DNA from 2 places in the Streptomyces diversicolor genome. Region 2 is predicted to be linked to the other one. Evidence: riboswitches for the same ligand, from Rfam matches in the RefSeq annotation. Region 2 holds a riboswitch; the other holds the start of a gene.
What was found. Region 2 has a riboswitch for S-adenosylmethionine ahead of AC27LF_RS01285 (amino acid ABC transporter permease). Riboswitches for the same ligand answer to the same signal wherever they lie in the genome.

Region 1: linked by a shared signal. The riboswitch ahead of AC27LF_RS17045 (aminotransferase class V-fold PLP-dependent enzyme) and the one ahead of AC27LF_RS01285 (amino acid ABC transporter permease) in region 2 are both predicted to bind S-adenosylmethionine.

The regions. Positions count from the first base shown of each region.
Region 1 is NZ_BAAJXA010000012.1:245,509-249,010, reverse strand. Features, by position in the region: gene trpD (anthranilate phosphoribosyltransferase) at 1-1,005, shown strand, start outside; SAM riboswitch class IV at 1,094-1,210, shown strand; gene AC27LF_RS17045 (aminotransferase class V-fold PLP-dependent enzyme) at 1,404-2,765, shown strand; gene AC27LF_RS17040 (Lrp/AsnC family transcriptional regulator) at 3,212-3,493, opposite strand; gene AC27LF_RS17035 (rhomboid family intramembrane serine protease) at 3,490-3,502, opposite strand, start outside.
Region 2 is NZ_BAAJXA010000001.1:313,454-316,955, forward strand. Features, by position in the region: gene AC27LF_RS01275 (putative leader peptide) at 253-372, shown strand; gene AC27LF_RS01280 (glutathione S-transferase C-terminal domain-containing protein) at 467-1,357, shown strand; SAM riboswitch class IV at 1,435-1,544, shown strand; gene AC27LF_RS01285 (amino acid ABC transporter permease) at 1,935-2,915, shown strand; gene AC27LF_RS01290 (amino acid ABC transporter ATP-binding protein) at 2,912-3,502, shown strand, end outside.

The DNA of each region.
Region 1 (3,502 bases), on a different contig from region 2:
CTGAGCGCGCTGCTCGGCGGCCAGGACCTGAGCGCCGGTGACACGGCCTGGGCCATGGACCGCATCATGTCCGGAGAGGCCGCGGACGCCCAGGTCGCCGGCTTCCTGGTGGCGCTGCGGGCCAAGGGCGAGACGGTCGAGGAGATCACCGGCCTGGTCGAGGCGATGTACCGGCACGCCAAGCCGCTGCACATCCCCGGTCCGGCCGTCGACATCGTCGGTACGGGCGGCGACCGGGCCAAGACGGTCAACATCTCCACGATGTCCGCCATCGTGCTCGCCGGGACCGGTGCGAAGGTCGTCAAGCACGGCAACCGGGCCTCCTCCTCGGCGAGCGGATCCTCCGATGTGCTGGAACAGCTCGGCATCAACCTGGATCTGACGCCGGAACGGGTGGCGCGGGTGGTCGAGGAGGCCGGAATCACCTTCTGCTTCGCGGCCACCTTCCATCCCTCGATGCGGTTCGTCGGCGCCGTCCGCCGGGACCTCGGGATTCCCACCTCGTTCAACCTCCTCGGACCGCTCACCAACCCGGCCCGGGTCACCGCCTCCGCGATCGGCTGCTTCGACACCCGGATGGCCGGGCTCATCGCCGGGGTGCTGGCCGAACGCGGCTCCTCCGCGCTGGTCTTCCGCGGGGACGACGGCCTGGACGAGCTGACGACCACCGCCACCTCCCGGGTCTGGGTGGTGCGCGACGGCAAGGTCACCGAGGATGTCTTCGACCCGCGCGAGGTCGGCCTCGACCTGGTCCCCGTGTCGGCGCTGCGCGGCGCCGACCCCGCCTACAACGCCGGGGTGGCCCGGCGGCTGCTGGACGGCGAGACGGGCCCGGTGCGGGACGCGGTGCTGCTGAACTCGGCGGCGGCCCTGGTCGCCCTGGAGCCGGGGAGCGGGCCGCTGGCCGAGCAGATCCGGGACGGCATGGCGAAGGCCGCCGAGTCGATCGACTCCGGCGCGGCCCGCCGAGCGCTCGCACGCTGGGCCGCCGCAAGCCACGCCTGAGGCCCCGTACGGCGATGTGACGCAGGGCGCGGTCCACGATCCGGACCGCGCCTTGCGCATCGATGATCGTGTGGCAGGATATCCGGCAGGTCATGAGCGACAGTCATTCGGCCCCGGCCGACTGTCCGGCAACCCTCCGTCCGTGGCGGGGTGCCCCGGGTGAAGACCAGGCCGTAGGCAGCGAGGTCTGCGGCAAGCGCGGACCCCTCGCACTCTGCTGAGTGACAAGCCCAGGGGTCCTGGTCGTCGAGGGAGCCTCTCGTGAGCAAGCGAATGCGATAGGGCCGCAGAGCCCCGCCTCCGCATACCCCTTTTTCCCTCCCCACGCCGAGCCCTGCCCGATGCCGCAGATGTGCCCTCGCGTGGTGAATTCCGCCTGCTTTCACGGGAGTTGTGCCATGTCCGTCTCCACCGCTGCCTCCGACCAGTCCGTCCGTGCCCCGCTGCCCGTCCTCGGCCGTGATGTCACCGTGCCGCTCGTCACCGGCGGCGAGGTCACCTACGCCGCGCTCGACTACGCGGCCAGCGCCCCCGCCCTCCAGCGCGTCTGGGACGACGTGGCCGCCTACGCCCCCTACTACGGCAGCGTGCACCGCGGCGCCGGCTACCTCTCGCAGCTGTCCACCGACCTGTTCGAGAACGCCCGCGCGACCGTCGCCGAGTTCCTGGACTGCCGCGCCGACGACCAGTTGATCTTCACCCGCTCCACCACCGACTCGCTCAACCTGCTGGCGGCCGTGCTCCCGGCCGGCTGTCAGGTCTTCGTCTTCGAGACCGAGCACCACGCCTCGCTGCTGCCCTGGAAGGACGCCGAGGTCAGCTATCTCGACGCGCCGCGCACCCCCGCGCAGGCCGTCGCGACCCTTGAGAAGGCGCTGGCCGGCCGCGACGGGCACGGTCCGGCCCTGGTCTGCGTCACCGGCGCCTCCAACGTCACCGGGGAGCTCTGGCCGGTGCGCGAGCTGGCCGCCGCCGCGCATGCGCACGGCGCCCGGATCGTCCTCGACGCCGCCCAGCTCGCCCCGCACCACCCGGTGTCGGTGCGGGACCTCGACGTCGACTGGGTCGCCTTCTCCGGGCACAAGCTGTACGCGCCGTTCGGGTCCGGCGTGCTCGCCGGACGCGCCGACTGGCTGCGCACGGCCGAGCCGTACCTCGCGGGCGGCGGGGCGAGCCGTACGGTCACCCGCCGGGCGGACGGCGGCGTGGCCGTGGAGTGGCACGAGACGGCTGCCCGCCATGAGGCAGGCTCACCGAACGTGATCGGCGCCTACGCCGTCGCCTCGGCCTGCAAGGCCCTCACGGAGGCCGGCTTCGACACCCTGGTCGCCCGCGAACGGCACCTGATCGAGAAGGTCCGTGCGGGCCTGGCCGAGGTCCCCGAGGTGCGCGTCCTCTCCCTCTTCGGCGAGGACGCCCCCCGGGTGGGCGTGCTCTCCTTCGTGGTCGAGGGCTGGAACAGCTCCCACTTCGCGGCGGCGCTCTCCGCCGAGTACGGCATCGGCGTCCGCGACGGGCTCTTCTGCGCCCACCCCCTCGTCCGCACCCTCCTGGGCGGCGACCCGCAGTCCCAGGGCGAGTGCGGCGCCCCGGAGGCCGCCCCCGGCGAGAAGTCCCTCAACGCGATCCGCGTCAGCTTCGGCGCGGGCACCCCCGACGAACACGTCGACCGCTTCGTGACCGCCGTGAAGCAACTGGTCCGGAACGGCGCGCAGTGGCACTACCACACCGAAAACGGCCGCTGCGTCCCCACCCCCTGACCCCACCCCCAACACGCCACCCCACGGCAACAGCCCCCCACAGGGGGGCGCGGGGAACGGCGCGCTCAACCACGACGTGGCCGCGGTCGAGGGTCGGCAGTAGCCCCCGCAGGGGGGCGCGGGGAACTGCGCGCTCAGCCACGACGGCGCCGCGGTCGAGGGTCGGCGATTGCCCCCGCAGGGGGGCGAGCCCAGCCACGATGTGCCCGCAGCCAAGGACCGGCAGGCGCCCCCGCAGGGGGGCGCGGGGAACGGCGCGCTCAACCACGACGTGGCCGCGGTCGAGGGTCGGCAGTAGCCCCCGCAGGGGGCGCGGGGAACGGCGCGCTCAGCCACGACGTGGCCGCGGCCGAGGACCGTCAGCCGCCCCCGGAGGGGGGAGCGCGCTCAACCACGACGGCGCCGCAGCCGAGCGACGGCATATCGCGGCATGACCAGCGGAGCGCTCAGTTGTCCAGCCCGATAGCGAACGCCGCCTCCAGATCATGCTGGGAGTACGTCCGGAAGGCCACATGCGTGTCCGTGGCCTCCACCCCCCGAATCTTGCTGATACGCCCGGGAATGACCTCGGCCAGCTCCTCGTGCCGCCCGACCCGGACCATGGCGATCAGATCGTAGGTACCGGTCACGGAGAAGACCTCGCTGACATTGTCCAGCGCAGCGATCTGCTCGGCGATCTCGGGAATCCGGTCCACGCTGGTCTTGATGAGCACGATCGCGGTGATCACGGCTGGTTT
Region 2 (3,502 bases):
CCCTCCACGCCACCACCGAGCAGTCCGGCCGACCAGTGTGACCGGACCGTTCGGGTGAACCGGCGGGACCCGACCTGGAAGCGGGTGTGCCGCGTCCTCCCGGGTGTGCCGCGCCCTTCCCGGTGTGCCTACGTCCTCCTCCCGGCTGTGCCGCGCGGCGGGGGGTGTCCCAGGGGTGGACGCCCTCTTGACGTGCCTGTGGGCGCGGATCGACACTCCAGAAGGGAATCCTAGTGAAAAGGTAGGGAAACGATGGGGCGCCGTGGGACGAGCACCGGCCGTGGCCGCCGAGCGCCGTCGCTGCCCCTGCTGACCTCCCGCCGGCACATCGACCTGCTGCGGGTCTGCAGCGCGATCAGCCTCCCGGGCTGACCGTCCGCGCTCCCGGCCGACCGGGGCCCCTCGCACCCACCGACCGACGACGCTTTGGCCGCGCACACCCGCGCGCCCGCACCCGGGGAGACGCATGTCCACGTCCAGCACGCCGCTCGCCGCCCTCCCGTCCGCCCAGCGGCCCGCCCGCTTCCGGGGCAGGATCGGCCGGGACGCGCGCAGCGGCCACTACGCCGTGCCCCGCCGCTACCGGCTCCACCTCACGACCGCCTGTCCCGACGGCCTGCGGATAGCCGTCGGCCACAGCCTCCTCGCCCTCGACGACATCTGTCCGGTCACCTTCCTCGACGCCGTCCCCGACTGTCCCGGCGGCGGCCACTCGGCGCTGCGCCCGCTGTACGAGGCGAGCGCGCACCGCTACCCCGGACCGGCGCTCGCGCCGGTGCTCAGCGACGACTGGTCGGGCCGGATCGTCAGCACCCACGCCCCCGACATCCTGCGCGACCTCGACCGCTGCTTCGGCGACGGACGCGACCGGCTCTACCCCTGCGGCACCGAGGCCGGGATCGAGGAGATCGAGCGGCTGTGCGCGCAGGGCATCGAGGAGGCGGCGCAGCGGGCGGGCCGGGCCGGCGCGGACGCGGCCGAGCGGGCCGCGGCGCTCGACGTCCTGCTCGGCACCCTGGCCGCACTGGAACGGCGGCTCACCGGACGGGAGTTCCTGGTCGGCGGCAAACTCACCGCCGCCGACATCGAGGTGTGGGTCGCGCTGGTGCAACTCGACACCGTGCACCGCCATCACCTCGACGCCGCCGCCGTGCACCGCGTGGCCGCTCATCCGGCGCTGTGGGCGCACGCCCGGCGCCTGGCGGCCCGGCCCGCCTTCGGCGCGCACCTCGACCTGGACGGCATCGCCCGCCGTCATCACGCCCGCTGCGCCGGTCTGGAGGCGGCCGGCTCCGCCGTGCAGATCCTGGACTGGGCGCGGCATGCGGCCGGCGCCCCAAGGCCCCGGCGCGGCTGAGCGGGCCGGGGGCCGGTCCATTCAGCGGACGGGCGTTGACATACGTCGGCCCACCTGCCTTACTTACCGCTCAGCACGGTCATGAGTGTCAGCGACAAGCCCTGGCTCGCTGGCCGGCAACCCTCGCGCCGCGGTGGGGTGCCCCAGGTGACGACCGGACCGGATGACGCTTCGGTAAGCGCGAGGGCCCCGCGGGGGCCGGAAATGCGAGTGACGCGAGTGACGGACCTGTACGCAGCCGACGGGACGGCCGACGGCCGCACCCGAAGCCGCGTACATCCGTACGCGGGTCTGCTCGTCGCCGACCGCGCGGTCGACCTGCTCCGCGTGAACAGCGCACTGTGTACCGCTTCGGGCCCTGCCCGTCGCCGCGGCTGACGCCGCCTCAGGCCCCCGCGTTCCCGACGCACACCGACCGAGCGGTGTGCCGCTGCCCGCCCCTCCCCGGTCCCCGTGCCCCTCCCGTGTTGCCGCGCCGCACCCTGGCCCGCCGGCTCGACGCCGCCGGCCCAGCGCCGCCGCGGCCGACGGGTCGCGCCGCCGGCCCGGGGGTGCCCCGACCCCGCCGGAGCCCGCCATGTCCGAATCCCCGGGCGGCGCCGTGTACCTCACCGCGCCGCCACCAGCCGACACCCCGTCAAAAACCCTGTCCGCTCAGCGAGTCGTGCCGCTGCGCCGGCCCGGCCGATGGATCGCCACGGCCGTCGTGCTGGTGGTCGTGGCACAGATCGCGCACGGGCTGGCCACGAACCCCTTCTACCAGTGGGACCGCTTCCGCTACTGGTTCCTGCGCCCCACCATCCTCGACGGACTGCTCGTCACCCTCGAAGTGACCGCGCTCAGCGCCGTGCTGGGCCTGCTCGGCGGCATCCTGCTGGCCCTCGGCCGGCTCTCCGGGAGCCCCGTGCTGCGCGCCGTCAGCTGGACGTACACCTGGCTGTTCCGGTCCGTGCCGCTCATCGTCGTACTGATCTTCCTCTACAACTTCTCGGCCCTGTACCGGACGGTGAGCCTCGGCGTACCCTTCGGTCCCGCGTTCGTCACCTTCGACGAGTCGCGACTGGCCACCGACATGGTGGTCGCCGTGGTCGGGCTCGGCCTCAACGAGGCGGCGTACGCCTCGGAGGTGGTCCGCGGCGGCATCCTCTCCGTCGACCAGGGCCAGCACGAGGCCGCCGCCGCGCTCGGCCTGCCGCGGCGCTACCAGTTCACCCGGATCGTGTTCCCGCAGGCCCTCAGGTCCATCACCCCGAACTACGTCAACCAGCTCATCGGCCTGATCAAGGCCACGTCCCTGGTGTTCTACGTGTCGCTGCTCGACCTGTTCGGCTCGGTGCAGACCATGGGCAGCACCTATCCCGGTGACATCGTGCCGCTGCTGCTGGTCGCCACCGTCTGGTACCTGATCCTCACCAGTGTCGTGTCCGTCGTCCAGTTCTACGTCGAGCGGTACTTCGCCCGGGGCGCCACCCGCACCCTGCCGCCGACGCCCTGGCAGCGGGCCCGCTTGGGCCTCGGCGCACTGCGCGCCCGACTGCGCCGGGAGGCCGCCGTATGACCGCGGGCCCGCCCGCCCAGCAGGCACCCGTCGCCCTGGAGGTGCACAACGTGCACAAGTGGTACGGCGCCCACCGCGTCCTCGACGGCATCGACCTGACCGTGCGCCCCGGCGAGGTCACCGTCGTCATCGGCCCGTCCGGGTCAGGCAAGTCCACGCTGCTGCGGGTGATCAACCACCTGGAGCGGCCCGAGATCGGACACGTCAGCGTCGGCGGCGAACCGATCGGGGTCAGACGCAGCGGCAAGCGGCTGAAGGAACTGAGCGAGCGGGCCATCCTGGCCCAGCGCAGCCGGATCGGTTTCGTCTTCCAGAACTTCAACCTGTTCCCGCACCTGACCGCGCTCGACAACGTGGCCGCCGCCCCCGTGGCCACCGGGCGGCTCACCCGGCCCGCGGCCCAGGAACTCGCCCGTGACCTGCTCACCCGGGTCGGACTCGGCGACCGGACGGGCGCCTATCCGCGCCAGCTGTCCGGCGGCCAGCAGCAGCGCGTCGCGATCGCCCGCGCCCTCGCGCTGCGCCCCGGCATCATCCTGTTCGACGAGCCGACCTCGGCGCTCGACCCGGAACTCGTCGGCGAGGTG